Regions from separate parts of the Sphingobium sp. TomMM15 genome, predicted to be linked through region 1. Evidence: riboswitches for the same ligand, from Rfam matches in the RefSeq annotation. Region 1 holds a riboswitch; each other region holds the start of a gene.
What was found. A riboswitch is a leader RNA that binds a small molecule or an ion and turns the genes downstream of it on or off. The one in region 1 is predicted to bind cobalamin.

Region 2: it holds a riboswitch for cobalamin, as region 1 does, so the genes downstream of both, ACZ51H_RS15450 (TonB-dependent receptor) here and ACZ51H_RS15940 (DUF1636 domain-containing protein) in region 1, are expected to answer to the same signal.
Region 3: it holds a riboswitch for cobalamin, as region 1 does, so the genes downstream of both, ACZ51H_RS00500 (TonB-dependent receptor plug domain-containing protein) here and ACZ51H_RS15940 (DUF1636 domain-containing protein) in region 1, are expected to answer to the same signal.

The regions. Positions count from the first base shown of each region.
Region 1 covers NZ_AP027315.1:693,452-699,026, reverse strand. Annotated here, with positions in the region: gene ACZ51H_RS15955 (adenosylcobinamide-GDP ribazoletransferase) at 1-515, opposite strand, end outside; gene ACZ51H_RS15950 (histidine phosphatase family protein) at 512-1,078, opposite strand; gene cobT (nicotinate-nucleotide--dimethylbenzimidazole phosphoribosyltransferase) at 1,075-2,091, opposite strand; gene ACZ51H_RS15940 (DUF1636 domain-containing protein) at 2,088-2,495, opposite strand; cobalamin riboswitch at 2,656-2,845, opposite strand; gene fdhD (formate dehydrogenase accessory sulfurtransferase FdhD) at 2,893-3,675, opposite strand; cobalamin riboswitch at 3,767-4,011, shown strand; gene ACZ51H_RS15930 (HoxN/HupN/NixA family nickel/cobalt transporter) at 4,184-5,233, shown strand; gene cobW (cobalamin biosynthesis protein CobW) at 5,230-5,575, shown strand, end outside.
Region 2 covers NZ_AP027315.1:593,648-599,222, forward strand. Annotated here, with positions in the region: gene ACZ51H_RS15445 (hypothetical protein) at 1-67, opposite strand, end outside; gene ACZ51H_RS15450 (TonB-dependent receptor) at 299-2,257, opposite strand; cobalamin riboswitch at 2,498-2,744, opposite strand; gene ACZ51H_RS15455 (hypothetical protein) at 3,080-3,259, opposite strand; gene ACZ51H_RS15460 (LysR family transcriptional regulator) at 3,444-4,337, opposite strand; gene ACZ51H_RS15465 (malate synthase G) at 4,448-5,575, shown strand, end outside.
Region 3 covers NZ_AP027314.1:97,436-103,010, reverse strand. Annotated here, with positions in the region: gene ACZ51H_RS00510 (FecCD family ABC transporter permease) at 1-284, opposite strand, end outside; gene ACZ51H_RS00505 (ABC transporter substrate-binding protein) at 380-1,207, shown strand; gene ACZ51H_RS00500 (TonB-dependent receptor plug domain-containing protein) at 1,244-3,103, opposite strand; cobalamin riboswitch at 3,275-3,499, opposite strand; gene mobA (molybdenum cofactor guanylyltransferase) at 3,561-4,094, shown strand; gene cobA (uroporphyrinogen-III C-methyltransferase) at 4,295-5,077, opposite strand; gene ACZ51H_RS00485 (molybdopterin-dependent oxidoreductase) at 5,064-5,575, opposite strand, start outside.

The DNA of each region.
Region 1 (5,575 bases):
GCCGGGCTGATGCTTTCGCGGAAGCGGCTGGCCAGGCCCTCATGGAGCGGCGGGAGCCAGAGGGTCCATGCCAGGGGGCCGATCCGCGCGACGAAGGGCACGGCGATGAGGGCGATCGGCGCGACATGCTCCGCGCAGAGGCGCAGCAGGACGAGCTTCGCCAGCAGTTGCAGGACGATGGTGACGACGCCGAAGCTCCCGATATGCGGGTCGGCAAGAACGGCGGACAGCTTTGCCGGGTCGCCATGGGCTGCCCCTACCCCGTCAGCGATGTCGCCAAGACCGTCGAGATGAAGCGCCCCGGTGATGGCGACCCAGGCGATCAGGCCGAGCAAGGCGGCCATCCAGGGTTCGACGATCAGGCCGATCGTCATGGCGGCGGCGACGGCGAGGCCGACGATGATGCCGGTCGCGGGAAACCAGCGGATCGCAGCGGCAAAGTCCTCCTCCTCCGCGCGCACTTGCGGGAGCGGCAGGCGGGTCATGAGTTGCAGCGCGAGGACGAGGCGGATCATGTCACGAGGCCGGTGATCTGCGCGTTTGGATTGTCTCCCGTCCAGATACGCAGGCTGAGCAAGGCACCATAGGGAAGGTCGATTGCCCAGGCCTGCTGGTAAGTGAAGCCGCACAGGGTAGTCAGCGCGCCACGTATCGCACCGGCATGGGTGAGAACCAGCGATGGCCGGTCGATTTCGCCAAGTGCCGCCTTTACGCGCAGGCAAAGGCTGGACCAGCTTTCCCCTCCCGGCGGAGGATGGTCATCGGGGGACGACCAGAAGGGACCAATTTCCTCGGCGGGCAGAGTGGCGGGGTCGGTGCCCTCCCATTCGCCGAAGTGCAGTTCGCGCCAGCGCGCGTCGATGTCGTGCGGCACCTGCCGGGCGGCGGCGATCAGGGCGGCGGGAGCGCGGGCGCGTGTCAGGTCGGAGCTGATCAGGCGGTCGAACGCAAGCGCGCGGGATCGTTCGACACATAGCTGCATGGCGGCCGGGTCGGGCGGCATATCCATGTGACCGAGCAGGAGGCCGGGCGTTTGTGGCGCGGCGTGGCGCATCAGGTGGAGCGTGAGGGGGCTCATAGCGCGTTAGCCACGGCGGCTTCGGCGAAGGTTGCCATCTGGTCGTGCGCGGCGACGGCCGAGCGGATGAGTTGCGCCGCGACCGCTGCGCCGCTGCCTTCGCCGAGGCGCATGTTGAGGTGAAGCAAGGGGTGCAGGCCGAGCTTTTCGAGCAGCCGGACATGGCCTGCTTCGGCGGAGCAGTGGGCGGCGAGGCAGTGGGCCGTGATGGCGGGATTGTCTCGCGCCAGAGGGGCGATGGCCGCGCCGCAGATAAAGCCGTCGAGCAGCACCGGCACACGCATCATGCGCGCGGCAAGGACGGCGCCTGCCATCGCCGCGATCTCTCGCCCGCCGAGACGGCGGAGGGTTTCGAAGGCGTCGGTGCAATGGGGACCGTGCAGCGTATGCGCGATCTGGACGGCCTGCGTCTTGCGAGTGAGGGCTGCTGCGTCGATGCCGGTGCCCCTCCCCGTCCAGTCCTGCGCCTCGCCGCCGAAGGATTGAAGGCACAGCCCGGCGGCGGGGGTGGTGTTGGCGATGCCCATTTCACCTGCGAAGAACAGGTCGCAATCTTGCACGACGGCGGCGGCGCCCGCGTTCAGGGCGTCGAGGCATTCGGCCTCCGTCATGGCGGGGGCTTCGCATATGTCGGCGGTGGGTTTGTCGAGGGCGAGCGGGACAATGACCAGCTCGGCTCCGCAGGCGGTGGCGAGTACGTTGATCGCCGCGCCTCCTGCCTGGAAATTCGCGACCATCTGCGCGGTGACGGAAGCCGGGAAGGCGCTGACCCCGCGCGCGGCGACGCCATGATTCCCCGCGAAGATGGCGGCGCGAATGCGGTCGGCGCGTGGACGTTCGCGGCCCTGCCAGCCTGCCATGAAGAGGGCGATGTCCTCCAAACGACCGAGCGATCCGGCGGGCTTCGTCAAGGAGGCCTGACGGGCGGCTGCGGCTTCGACTGTTGCCGCATCAGGTTCCGGGAGCGTGGCAAGCGCGGATTGGAAGGCGGCGCGATCCTGAAAGTGGATCATGTGCAGACGAAACCTTCGGGCGGCGTGCGGACGATGAAATGGCCCTTCACCCCCTGCGGCCACTCGGCGTAGCGAACGACGCCTTCTTCGCTGGCGGCGTGGCGCAGGGCATAGTCAAGGATGGCGCGCGCGGCGTCCGCGTCCGGGGTGAAGTCGCCCAGCACATAGCCGACTTTGCCGGGACCACGCACATGAACGGTGCAATGACGCTGGCAGGCGAAGAGGCAGGGCATGTCCTGCACGGCAACCGCTTCATAGGCAGGCTCGGCCGCCTGAAGGTCGCGCATGGCCGCAACCAACAGCGCGCCGCCGCGTCGCCCTGCCCCATCTTCCCGCTGATCGGCGGACAGGCGGCAGGTCGAGCAGACCACCACCGACGCCCCGTTTTCGACCGCGCACAGCATCAGCGGCGCGCTTCCATAACCATGTGAACATGAAAGACCGTCATCATGGCCCTCCTCGCAAAATCGAACCGCAAACAGCCCAGCCCGGCCGAATGGCGAGCAAGGCGGTGGCTGTCGTCCGCGAGGGGAACCCCGTTCGTCCGGCACACCCTGTCCGGTCGAAGAACGACTGCGGCAGGCAGGTCTCCTGGCTCACGGGTCGCTGCGCACCGGCCGCCTTCTCGGGGGAAAAGCTCCCCCAATGGCTGCGTGGCCGGTCCACTCACCGCTTACAGTTGCAGGGGCAGCGCGGGCATTACACCCGACTTCCCTTTTGATCCCCGAGGGGAACCTGTCGCGGGGCTGCTGATAAAGAGGCGGTGGCGCGTCCGCAAGCGGTAGATGGAGCGGCGCTTCGTCAGTCGGGCAGTTCGCCCACCGCGAGCACGGCATCGGGCCGGGCAAGCACGACGATCGGCAATCCGGCGCTGGCCGCGCGCTCGGCGGCCAGACGGGTCGGGGCGGAGATGGTGACGAGCAGGGGGCAATTGGCGAGCGCTGCCTTTTCCACCAGCTCAAAGGAACATCGGGAGGACAACAGCGCGAAACCGCCATCCCAGGACATTTGCCCCCGCCGCATGGCCCCGATCAGCTTGTCGAAAGCATTGTGACGTCCCACATCCTCATAGGCGAGGCGAATAGCGCCATCCGGCCCCGCCAAGGCAGCGGCATGGACCGCGCCGGTTTGCCGGTTGAGCGGCTGATGTGCGGCAAGATCGCGCAGGGCGCCGAAGATAGCTTCCCGGCTCGCTTCCGATCGGGCGGTCACGGCAGGCAAGGGCCGCATCGCCTGTTCCAGATTTTCCACGCCGCACAGACCACAAGAGGAATCGGAGACGCGATGACGGACCCGGCCGAGCAGCCCCTCGACGCGGTCTTCCGGCAGCGTAGCCCGTGCGACCAAGCCCTGCTCAGTAGCATGGACCTCGACGTCGAGCGGCGCGTCGGATGGGATGACCAGCCGCTCGGCCAGCGCGAACCCCTGCACCAGTTCCGCAACGTCGGCGGGCGTCGCCATCAACACGGCATAGCCAACGCCGTTGAACTCGATCGCGACGGGCACTTCCTCCGCCAACTCGCGCGTCACGGGCGATGCTTCGCCATCGGGGGTGATGCGGGTGAAGGAGAAGGGCGAAGACATAGGGCCGGTCTAGGCGGGCAATGTGCCTCCGGCAAGCAAATGGACGCGGCCATGCAACTGCCGCTTCCCTTTGGTGGCTAAGCCATCTATGCACGGCCACGATCGCGCCGGTGCCCGGAAGGGCTTTAAAGGGAATGCGGTGCGGGTTGCTGAAAAGGCACCCAAATCCGCGGCTGTCCCTGCAACTGTAAGCGGTGAGCGAGACGCATATCGACCTTCCGTCACTTGTCGGGGGTCAGCCACTGGGCCGGACGCTAAATCATGCGAGGCCTGGGAAGGCCATGTGTCGAGCGATGACCCGCAAGCCAGGAGACCTGTCGGCGTCTGGTCGCTCTTGCTTTGGCCCAGGGGATGGCCGGGGCACGGTATTCCGTCTGAGCGACGCGTGCGGCGGGGCCGCACCGGCTTCATGTGCCGGACGCTTCATCGCGTCCGTCCGGCGCGTGATGTCGGCCGCGTAGCGGAGGCCCCGTCCAGTCTCGCTGACGCTGACGGGAGCCATGCTTTTATGGCCATGCAATTTCCGGCGCTTCGTCGCCGTGCCACTTTCATCTTCGCGGGGCTGATCGCCGCCAACATCGCGTTATGGCTATGCGCCTCGCTGATCTTTGCGGGCGACACGATGATGCTGGGCACCGCCCTGCTCGCCTGGAGCCTGGGGCTGCGCCATGCAGTCGATGCCGACCATATCGCCGCGATCGACAATGTGACGCGCAAGCTGATGCAGGAAGGTCAGCGGCCGCTGACCGTCGGCCTTTGGTTCGCCATCGGGCATAGCGCAATCGTGCTGATCGCGGCGGTCCTCATCGCCTTCGCCGCCAGCGCGCTTAGCCGCGTTGAGGCGGCGGGCGAGATTGGCGGGACGATCGCGACGGTCATCTCCGCCACTTTCCTCTTCACCATTGCCGCGATGAACCTGATGATCCTGCGATCGGTGTTGAAGACGTTTAACCATGTCCGCAGCGGCGGCGCCTATGTCGATGAAGACATGGACATATTGCTGGGCAATCGGGGCATGCTGGCCCGCCTGTTCCGGCCGCTGTTCCGTCTGGTCACGCGCAGTTGGCACATGGCGCCGCTGGGCTTTCTGTTCGGCCTGGGATTCGACACGGCGACCGAAGTCGCGATCCTCGGCCTGTCGGCAGGGCAAGCGGCGAGCGGGCTTTCGATCGCGACCGTGCTCATATTCCCCTTGCTGTTCGCGGCGGGCATGGCGCTGATCGACACGGCGGACGGCGCGCTGATGATGGGCGCCTATCAATGGGCGTTCGTGAAGCCGATCCGCAAGCTCTACTACAACATCACCATCACATCGGTGTCCGCGCTGGTCGCAATCGTCATCGGCGGGATCGAGGCGGCGGCGCTGCTGGGCGACAAGTTGGGCCTGACCGGCGGCGTCTGGTCGGTGGCCGCCGATCTGGGTGAGCATTTCAACAGCCTCGGCTTCTTCATCATCGGCCTGTTCGCCGCCTGCTGGCTGGTGAGCTGGATCATCTACCGCTGGAAGCGCTTCGACGAGATCGAGGTGCTCCTCCCCAATCAAGGACAGACAATATGAGCAAGGTTCCTGCCACCGTCATCACCGGATTTCTGGGTGCTGGAAAGACGACGCTGATCCGCCATTTGATCGAGAATGCGGGTGGGCGGCGGCTAGCGCTGATCATCAACGAATTTGGCGATGTCGGCGTCGATGGATCGCTGGTGAAGGGCTGCGGCGATGAGGCCTGCCCGGATGAGGATATTATCGAACTGGCCAATGGCTGCATCTGCTGCACCGTGGCGGACGATTTCCTGCCCACGATGCAGCGGCTGCTCGACCGGGATGTGCCGCCCGATCATATCATCATCGAGACATCGGGCCTTGCCCTGCCAAAGCCGCTGGTGAAGGCGTTTCAGTGGC
Region 2 (5,575 bases), 100 kb from region 1:
GCTGTGCTTCCAGGCAGTCACGCAATATCGCGTGAAAAACGGCGCCCCTTAATGGTGCGTGTTTCATTGGCATCCTCTCCAGGCTACTGATTCTTTGTCCAGATTGCCGAGGGGGAAAATTGCATAGCGGCGAAAAGACGTCAACTACGTCTCAAAATTTCCACGGGTATTTAACATGTATTCTATTGAAGTTTGATTGTTGCTCTGTTCACTTTTACTTTATGAACATCGCCGTTCATTATGTAAGCCATTGATTGGAAAGGCCGCAGGCTCTTTCTAGACGCGGCCTTCCCCAGCATCAGAAGCTGAACTTGACGCCGCCTCTCACCGATCGCGGTTCGACCACGCGGCTTAGCCTCCCTTCGACAGGCTCCGCATCGGCGGCGGGAAGGTAGGACTCGTAATAATAAGCGATGTCCTTGTCCCGGCTGCCAAGGATGTTGAGCAGTTCGGCATAGACTTGCACCCGCTTGCCTTTCCACGCGGCGCGGGCATTGACGACCGTGCTGCCGGAATCGCGCACGCTATTGTCCTCGATCAGTGGTGAGGGGCCAAGGTGACGGACGCGGATGCTGGCTTCCCATGGATCGAGCACGATGGCGGCCCCGGCGGACGCGGCATTTTTGAAAGCGTTGGGGATATGGTCGCCATTGGTATAGCGGCTGTGGCTGGCGGTGTAGTTGCCGTCCAAGGCGAGCCAGGGGAGCGGGCGCCAGAAAGCGACAAGCTCATAGCCGTGGCGGCGGCTGGCTCCGCTGGGCTCGACCGCGTTTGAGTCGCCGACGAAGCGCAACTCGCTGCCGACATTCAGCCACCAATAGGTCGCGGTGAAGGTGAAGCCGGGTAGTTGCAGGCGGCCGCCCAATTCCTTGCCCGTGCCGCGCACGAGCATCGGGACAGGCGTGTCGACATTGACCGCGCCGCGCGCATCGTTGGAATGAAAGCCCCGGCCCCAATTGGCATAAAGTTCAAGACGCGGCGTGATCGCCCAGGCGGCCGATGCCTTGGGGGAGACGAGCGTGTCCGATCCGCTGCCTTCGCCCAGCGCAGCGGCGACGGCGTCGCGGGCGCGGACGTCGTAATGATAATAGTCGCCGCGCAGGCCGCCAGTGACTCGCAAGCCCGGCAGCGGCGTGACGGTCGCTTCGCCATAAAGGGCTGCTGAACCCTGCTTTACGCGATAGCGGCCGAGTGAGGATAGGAAGGCGCGGTTCGACGTGCGATTGACGCCGACATTGCCGATCGCGTCATAGCGATTTTCCGTGCCGAGCTTCAGTTGCAGTGCCGGGGCGATGTCCCAACGCTTTTCGCCGGTGAAGCCCAATACCCAGCGGCGGTCGAACTGCTCGATCTGCGCGCTGGTGCCGTCGGGATCGGTGTAGGTGGGGTTGGAGAACATCGTCCAGTCATAGAATTGCGCGTAGAGATTGGTGCGCCATGTCGGCTGGATGGTAGCGATGTTGCCGATGATGCGCGTCGTTTCGCCGCGCGCGGACGGATCGGGCGAACAGAAGACATCGGGGCAGAGCGGCGTGCCGATGATCCGTTCGGGTATCTGCTCGGTCGGGCGCCATGTCGCGCGATAGGCGTGGAGCGTGGCGTCGATCTTACCGGCCCCGGCGGGGAGCGTATATTTGGCGAAGCCTGCATAGTGGCGCAGATGTTCGGCCTCCTGCCACGGGCCGTCATAAGCCTTGGCCTGGGCGACGAGGGTGAGATTGCCTGCGCCCGCCTTTACCGTGCCGCCCGCCGCCAGTCTGCGCCAGCCGAAGGAGCCGCCCTCCGCCGCGACCCATGGACGGTCATAGCCGTCGATCGTGGTCATATAGGCCGCGCCCGCGAGCGCGAAGTCGCCGCCATCGGCGCGATAGGGGCCTTTGCGAAAATCCTCCCTCGCGATGATTTCGGGGATGAGGCCGTTCAAGTCGAGATAGCCCTGGCCGTGACCGTGTGTGCGGAAGTTCATCTGAACCCCGTCAATATAGGTGGTGAAGTCGGACCCATGATCGAGATTGAAGCCGCGCAGGAAATATTGATTGGCCTTGCCGCTGCCCGAATGTTGGGCCGCGACCATGCCGGGCACCGCTTCGAGCAGTTCGGCGACGCGCAGCAGCGGGCGGACGAGAAGGTCCGCGCCGCCGACGCCGCCCTCGCTTGCCGCATGAGCGGTGCCGATCTTGTCCTCGCCTCGGCCGAAGACGATGATGGTGTTGGCATCCTCGCCTGCGTCGTTCGCGTCGGCGGCGAAGGTGGGCAGTGGGAGGAGCGTGGCGGTCAGCGCGCAGGCAGCGCGGTGGAGATGATTGGGTAGTTTCACTTGATGCACTCCGGGCGTCTGGCGACTCTCGGCGAGAGACCTGCCGCCAGACGGCGACCGGCGCGCGCGGGCGACCGGACGCCCCCAAGGCGGCCGCCAGCGTCACCGAAGCGGCCTCTCGCCGCTCGTTCGTCGCTCAGACGGAAACTACCGTGCCGCGGCCATCCCCTGGACCAAGGCAAGAGCGACCAGACGCTGGCAGGTCTCCTGGCTCGCGGGTCATCGCTTGATGCACGGCCTTCCCGGGCCTCGCAGGATTTAGCGTCCGGCCCAGTGACTTGCCCCATCCCGCCTATGAGGTGGGGCGATGTGCATCGCGCTCGCCGCTTACAGTTGCAGGGACAGCCTTGGCTTGGGGAGGCGGATGCCTCCTTTACCATGTTCCCTTTTAAGCCTCTTTCGAGGCACCGGCGCGATCATGCCCGGGGGTTGCCCGGGTGACGGGGGGATAGCGGAGCTGTGGGGGTAGGGCAAGGGGGGTGGTTGGGTGAGGTAACTTACCCCCTCTCCCCTTCAGGGGAGAGGGTTGGGGAGAGGGGAGCGGCGGTCGTGCTTTGCGTTCCCCTCTCCCGCCTTCGCTTTGCTCGGCACCCTCTCCCCTGAAGGGGAGAGGGAATGGGCGTGTCCCTCATTTTTCCGTTTGTCATCCCAGCGGAAGCTGGGATCCCCTTGCTAGGAGGCGCGTGGTCGCCTGAGATGCCAGCTTTCGCTGGCATGACGGTACGTGGTGGGACGCTGACGTAGCCGCTTGGCGTTGATGGATCAGTTCAGCGTCGCGCCGTGCTCGCGCTGGAGGCGTAGGGCCATGGCTTGGTAGCGGACGGCGCGTTCATTGTGGAGGGCGATGGTGGCCTGGTCTGCGCCGCGCAGGCGCGCTTCCCTGGCTTGCCGCGCTTCCTGGGCGGCGCAGGCGGAAAAATGTGATGCGTCATTGGGGCGCATGGCCCTTATCCTCTCTCAATTTCTTATGGCTCGAACGATAACATCGGCCTGTTTCCCGCTGCCATTACGCAGGTTAACTCCGGAAAGCTTCTGTTTTTTGACAGCCTGCTTGCAAATGATTTCAGGAAGGGATTTCTGCGCTTTTCAAGCAGTTAAGCGGATGGCGCTAAGGGGCTTCTTGCTATCAGCCGCCCCGGTTCCACGATGCATCGCGGAAGGTTTCGCGCAAGAAGCCGATGAAGGCGTCTACGGCGGCGGGACGACCTGCGGCGCGGGGGTGGACGGCGTGAACGGCGAGGTCAGCGGGGCCTTCCCAGCTATCGAGGACCCGGACGAGGCTGCCTTCCGCGATCAGGTCGCCCACGTCCCAGAGCGAGCGCAAGGCGATCCCGACGCCGGTCAGGGCAAGTTCGCGCACGATTTCGCTGCTGTTGGTGCGGACATGGCTTTGGCCATCAATCAGCTTGCGCGCGCGGCCATTCACCAGCCGCCATGGCAATTGTCCATCGGCCGCGAGTAGGCGGTGGCGGGGGAGGTCGGCGATCTTGTCCGGAATGCCATGCGCGGCGAGATAGGCTGGGCTGGCGCAGAGGATGCGGCGGTTGGTGGCGAGATGATGTCCCTCCAGATGGAGAGGAATGTCGCTGGTGATGCGGATTGCCCCGTCGATGCGCTCGGCGAGCAGGTCTTCATAGGCGTCGGACAGGTTGAGTTCGAGATCGACGCGCGGATGGAGGTCCAGAAAGCGGCCGACATGAGGCGCCACATGCAGGCGGCCGAAGGAGGTGGGAGCCGAAATGCGCAGCGGCCCGGACGCGCTCCGATGCCGACTGGTGACGCGTTGCTCCGCCTGCTGGATGGCGTCGAGGATGGCGACCAGGTCGCGGTGCAGGCCGACGCCTTCCTCCGTCAGGGCAAGGCGGCGCGTGGTGCGATGGATGAGGCGGACGCCGAGGCGCGCTTCCAGCCGGGAGATGCGTTTCGACATCATGGCGGGCGAGATGTTCAATATGCGGCCTGCCGCCGAAAGGCTGCCTGCCTCTACCGCGCGGGCGAAGAGAAGATAATCGGGATCCATCGATGATCTTTTCCTGTGAGGAACAGATGCTTTGAGTTCTTGTTGTCTAGTGCGAGGATGGAGAGGGGTCTATAGGCTTTCGTCACAGTATTTTGGATGGAGAGTTGCCCATGGACGGCATGATCGAGAAATCGGGCCTGAGGGTTGCCGCCGAGCTGGCGCGCTTTATCGATGGGGAAGTCCTGCCGGGGACGGGGATCGCGGCGGAGGCGTTTTGGAAGGGCGCGGCTGCGATTTTCGCGCGGTTTGCGCCGCTTAATGCGGCTCTGCTGGAAAAGAGGGATGTTATTCAGGCGCAGATCGACAGCTGGCATGGCGAGCAAGCGGGGCGGCCCTTTGATGCGGATGCTTATCGGGCTTTCCTGACCCAGATCGGCTATCTGGTGCCGGAACCCGCGCCTTTTTCCATCGGGTCGGGTCGGGTGGATGCAGAGCTGGCGACCTTGGCGGGGCCGCAGTTGGTGGTGCCTATCCTCAATGCACGGTTCCTGCTGAACGCGGCCAATGCACGTTGGGGCAGCCTTTACGATGCGCTGTATGGGACCGATGCGATCCCCGGCGCGGCGGCGGGCAAGGGCTATGATCCGGCGCGCGGCGCACAGGTGATTGGGAGGGCCAAGGCGTTTCTGGATCGGGCGGTTCCTCTGGCGGAAGGAAGCTGGGCGGATTGGGCGGGTGGCGTGCCGGTCTTGCGCGCCCCCGCGCAACTTGCCGGGCGGGCAGGGGATAACATCCTGCTTCGCAACAATGGGCTGCATATTGAACTGGTGATCGACGCAAGCCATCCGATCGGGCGGGATGACCCGGCGCATCTGGCGGACGTTGTGCTGGAATCGGCGCTGTCGACCATTTGCGATCTGGAGGATTCCGTTGCGGCGGTGGATGCGGCGGACAAGGTCGCGGCCTATGCCAACTGGCTCGGCCTGATGAAGGGCGATCTGGAAGATAGCTTCGAGAAGAATGGCGCGATGATGACGCGGCGGTTGAATGGGGACCGTTCCTATGTCGCGCCGGATGGAAGTGCGTTGATCTTACCGGGACGGTCTTTGCTGTTCGTGCGCAATGTCGGGCATTTGATGACGACGCCTGCGGTGCGGCTGTCCAATGGGACAGAGGCGCCCGAAGGGATATTGGATGGGATCGTCACCAGCCTGATCGCCTTGCACGACATTCGGCGGAACGGGCGTTTCGTCAATAGCCGGGCGGGCAGCATCTATATCGTGAAGCCCAAGATGCAC
Region 3 (5,575 bases), on a different replicon from region 1:
GAGGCGCCGAGGACCGAGGGTTCAGCGAGTGGGTTGCGGAGATAGCCCTGAAGCGCGGCTCCGGCGAGGCCGAGCATCGCGCCGACGATGAGACCGAGCAGCATGCGGGGCAGGCGCAGGTCGATGAGGATGGCGCGGGCGACTTCGTCACCGCCGCCAGTGAGGACGGCCAGGATGCGGGCGGGAGAGAGTGGGACCGCGCCCAGTGTAAGGGAGCCAAGCGCTGCCAAAAGGGTGAGCGCGATTAGGATGGGGAGCAGCAGGGGATGGCGGCGGGCCTTCATGGCTTGCGCGCTCCAAGGCTGCTGATAGGGGTTGTAGTGCTGCGGCGAAAGCGGGAGCACGGCGCTTTGCGGAGGCTGGATTGGTGCGCAGAAGGATGTTGGCGATATGTTGTTTGGTCAGCCTGACCGGAGCCGCCCCCGTGCCGCCCAAGCATATCGTGTCGCTCAACACCTGTTCCGACCAATATGTGCTGGCGCTCGCCGATCCGGGGCAGATCGCGGCTCTGAGTCCCTATGGGCATGATCCGGAACTGTCGGCGGCGATCGCCAAGGCGCGGCGTTTTCCGGTACTGAAACGTCCGGCCGAAGAGGTATTGGCGCTGCGTCCCGATTTGGTGATCGGCTTTCCCGATGGCACTGGCGGCGTTGTCAGCGCGCCGGACGGGCGATGGCGCAAGCTGGGGCTGGCGAGCGCGGACAGCTTCGCGGCGATCAGGGGACAGATCCGGCAGGTGGCGGCCATTGTCGGCCATCCCGCGCGGGGCGAGGCGATGATCGCGGGCATGGAGCGCGACCTCGCCGCCCTGCCCCGGTCCCGGCGCGGCGGCGTGGCTGCCTATTATCAGCGGCGCGGCTATATGACCGGGACCGGAACTTTGGTCGATGAGTTGATCCGGCGCGCGGGCCTCACCAATCTGGCAGCAAAGCTTGGCAAGCCAGCGCTGGCGCAGGTGCCGCTGGAGGAGATGATCGCGGCCAGGCCCGATTATCTGATCGTGGAGGAAGGCAGCGAAAAGGTCGTCGATCAGGGGACGGAGATGCTGCACCACCCGGTGCTGCGATCCATCCCCCGCATCCGCGTGCCGCAAGCCTGGACGGTGTGCGGCGGCCCCGCTTATGTGCAGGCCGCGCGCAGCATCGTGACGCAGGCGGACGCCGCAAGCAAAGGCAGGACGCAGCCAAAGGCCGCGCCCCGGCGATGAAGGGGGGCGGTCGCCCACCCCCTTCACCTTCTACCGTCAGAAGCGGACACGCACGCCGCCATAGGCCGACCGGCCGTAGGTGCCATAACCATAGGCGGTGGCGTATTCCTGATCGAACAAATTGTCGATGCGGCCGTAGATTTCGAGCCTTTCCGTGATTGGGAAGGAGGCGCGGATATCCGTTACCGCATAGCCGTCAATCTGCACCCGGTTGCGGGTCACGGGGTCGAGATCGACGCTGTCGCTGACCATCGTCACGGTCGCCCCGGTCGACAGGCCGAAGGACCAGGCATAATCGACCGATGCGCTGACGGCGTTAGCGGCGCGGCGCAGCAGGCGCTCGCCAAAGGCCGCGCTGCCCGGCGAACGATCACGCGCATCGACATAGCTATAGGCGGCGGTGAAGGTCAGTGCATCGACCGGACGCAGCGTCAGCGTCGTTTCCACGCCCTTGGCGCGGGTGCGATCCAGATTGCCATAGGTGAAGGTCGTATTGTCGTAATTCAGCTGGTCCCGCGTGTCGCGCCAGAATCCGGTGACGGACAGCACCGCCCGGTCGCTCCCCAGATTCTGGTCGAAGCCGATGTCGTAGCTCTTCGAACGCTCGGGCTTCAGGTCCGGATTGCCGCTGAATGTATCGTAAAGCTGATAGAGCGACGGCGCCTTGAAGCCCTCCCCGTAGCTCAGGCGGAAATTGGTCGCGCCACCATTGGGCGTGTAGTTGGCGTTCGCGCCGAACGTCGTCGCGCCGCCGAACTGGCTGTGATCGTCATGACGCACCCCTGCTGTCATGGACAGGCCCGCTACCGGCTTTACCACGGCCAGCGCATAGATGCTGTCGATGTTGGCGCGGTGGCTTTCCTGCGAACCGAAGCCGAAAAACTCATAATCGGGCCGCTCATGTTCATAGCCGAGCAGCAGCTTCACGTCATCGATGGGCTGATAGACGCCTTCATATTCGAAGCGCAGGTTCGTCCCGGAATAGCCGAAGTCCGGGGCGTTGCCGCGCACGAAATAATAATCGCGATCCTGCTGATACCAGGTAACGGCCGCCCGGTTGGTCAGCTTGCCGTCGAACAGCGCCAAATTCACGCCCGCATAGCCGATATATTGATTGGACTTCGCGACGTCGGGGCTGTCGGCCGGCCTGCCAAAGAAGCTGTCATAGTCGAGATCGCCGTTGATATAATAGCCGCGCAGGTCGAGGCTCAGATCATCGGTGAAGGCGATCTTCAGCCGGGCATTGCCAGTGATATTTTCATAGCCATCCTTTTCCGCGCCACCAAAATCGGAAGAGACAGCGGAGATGCCATCGGTGCGGAAATAGGCGAGGCCCACGCCGCCCGACAATATGCCGCTGGTGCCCGATACATCCGCCTTCGCATTCAGCGTATCGGCATAGCCATAATCGACCGACGCCTTGCCGCCGAACCCTTCGCTTGGGATACCGGTCATGATGTTGACGACGCCGCCGATCGCCTGGCTGCCATAGGCAATGGAGTTGGAACCGCGCAGCACCTCGATCCGGCGGATGTTGCCGACAAGCAAATTGCCGAAATCATATTGATCGCCGATGCCGCTCGGGTCGTTGACCTTCACGCCGTCGATCAGCACCAGCGTCTGCGTCGTTTCGGCGCCACGCACCGACACGCTGGTGACGTTGCCCAGGCTGCCGGTGCGGTTGAAGCGGATGCCGGGGGTGGTGATCAGCAGGTCCACGACGCTGACATTCTGGCGCGTTTCGATCGTCTTTTCATCGATCACGGTCACCGCCTGCCCGACTTCATCGGTGGGTTGCTCAATGCCGAGCGCGGTGACGACGATCTCGCCCGAATCTTCGGCGAGAGCGGGGGTGGCGGCGAGGAGCGCCAGCAGTGAAATTCCGGTCCTGATCATATGTCTGTCTTCCCTGAGCGCCATGCGACATGAGCCCAGGGCCTGCCGCATAAGCGGCCGATGCGCGGGAAGAAGAGACGCCAGCCCCGTCACGCGCACCGATGCGGCCCTGCGCCGCTTCGTCGCTCAGACGGAAAACACCGTGCCCGGACCTATCCCTGGACCCAAGGCAAGAGCGACCATGCGCCGGTAGGTTTCCTGGCTCGCGGGTCGTCGCGGTGATGCACGCCTTCCCGGACTTTTGGTCCAGTGGCTGGTCCCCCTCGCCTTCCCCTTTGAAGGCTTGCGGGTTTCCCTGTGCATCGCGCTCGCCGCTTACAGTTGCAGGGACAGCCGCGGAGTTGGACGGTGATCCCGTCCGCACCGCATTCCCTTTCCGGCGCGATCTGTCGTGAACAGTTGCCCGCTCACGCCGCGCGCCATAGGGGAAGTTGAGGGTTCTGCCAAGGAGTGGATAATGCGATTGCTGGGCGCGGTATTGGCGGGCGGGCGATCCAGCCGGTTCGGGAGCGACAAGGCGATGGCGCTGATGCCGGACGGGCGGACTCTGATGGAGCATGCGGTGGCGGCAATCGCGCCCCACGTTGAGGCGGTGGTGGTATGCGGACGGACGGTCGAGGGGCTGACCAGCCTATCCGATCGGCCCGCGCCGGACATGGGGCCGCTGGGCGGGCTGAATGCGGCGCTGCATCATGCGCGGAGCGAAGGCTATGAGGCGGTGCTGACGACGGGATGCGACATGCCGGTCTATCCGGCGGCGCTGGTGGAGGCGCTGACGGGAGAAGGCGCTGCAGTGTTGAAGGGGCAGCAAATGGCGGGGTTCTGGCCTGCCGGGCTTGCGGATGAAATGGATGCTCATCTGGCTGAGGAGAATAGCCGGTCGATATATGGTTGGCTGGAGCGGATCGGCGCGCGGATCGTGGAGCGGGCGGACATCGTCCTGCCGAATATAAATCGACCGCAGGATATTGCCGGATTGCCAAAGAACTAACCACTCCGTGCTCCTGCGCAGGCAGGAGCCCAGTTCTCACGGCCGCAAATGGGCTCCTGCCTTCGCAGGAGCACGAAGTTACATCATTACAACCGCAAGCCCACGGGCTCCACCGGTCTGAGCCTGCCGAAACCCCTTACCTTCCTTCCAACTAAGGCAGCGGCATCGACAGGCTCAAGGCAAAGATGTGGAGGGCAAGTTCAAACCTGTAGAGCGACGCTAGCTGCAACCCCTACAGGCATGGACGTTCCCGCCACCGCTTCGCCGATCAGCAGCAGGGTCGGGTCTTCGTCGCTGATCGTGGCGACCAGAAAGGCAAGCGCGGACAGCTTGCCGCGGATCAGGCGTTCGGTGGGGAGCGAGACGTTGACCGCCACCATCACCGGCGTTTCGGGATCGCGGCCTGCGGCGATCAGCTGGCGGCTGATCTCTCCGGCGGCGGCGCGGCCCATATAGATGCCAAGCGTGCCGCCGGGACGGGCGAGCGCCTCCCAGTCGAGCTTGAGCGGTTCACTGGCTTTGAGATGCGCGGTCACCAGCGTCAGGCCGCGCGCCTTGCCGCGCAGGGTGAGCGAGGCGCTGCCGCTTGCGGCAGCAGCGCTTGCCGTGGTGATGCCGGGGCAGATATGGAAGCGGATGCCGTCGGCGGCGAGATGCTCCATCTCTTCGGATGAGCGGCCGAATACCGAGGGATCGCCCCCCTTGAGGCGCACGACGCGCTTGCCTGCTTTGGCGGCGGCGAGGAGCAGGTCGTTGATGCTTTCCTGCGCCTTTGAATGGCGGCCGGAACGCTTGCCGACGCTGATCCGCTCGACGCCCTGCGGGATGAGGTCAAGTACGCCGGGGCCGACGAGGGCGTCGTAGAAGACGATCTCCGCGGCGGCGATCAGCTTTTCGGCCTTGCGGGTGAGGAGGTCCGGGTCGCCGGGGCCTGCGCCGACCAGCCAGACTTCACCGGGAGCGATCAATTCATTCGGCTGCATGAAGGGCCTCCTGCGGAATTTGGGCGAGGATGTTGGCGAGCGCGGGACGGCAGGACCCGCAATTGGTGCCCGCGCCGATCGCCTTGCCGATGGCGGGAACGTCGACCAGGCTCTGGTCGCGGATGGCGGCGACGATCTGGTTGAGGCCGATGTCGAAGCAGACGCAGATGGTCGGCCCTTTGTCAGGCTGGTTGCCGGGACCGCGCGCGGCGAGGACGGATGCGCCCACCTCTTCCGCCTCAAGCTGGCCGATGAGCCAGTCGCGCGAGGGGAGCAGGCCGGTGCGGGTGACGAAGAGGACGGCTGCCAGCTTGCCTTCGCGGATGATGGCGATGCGGCGGGTGCCGCGCGTCATGTCGACCGCTTCGACGCGGTCGCCTTTGGGCAGGCAGGCTTCAAGACGCACGGGGTCGCCATTGCCCGCGACTTCGTAGAGCGCGCCATCCGGAACGGTGACCTTCGTGGCCCAGAGGCAGGGGATTTTGGCAGGCTGCTCGC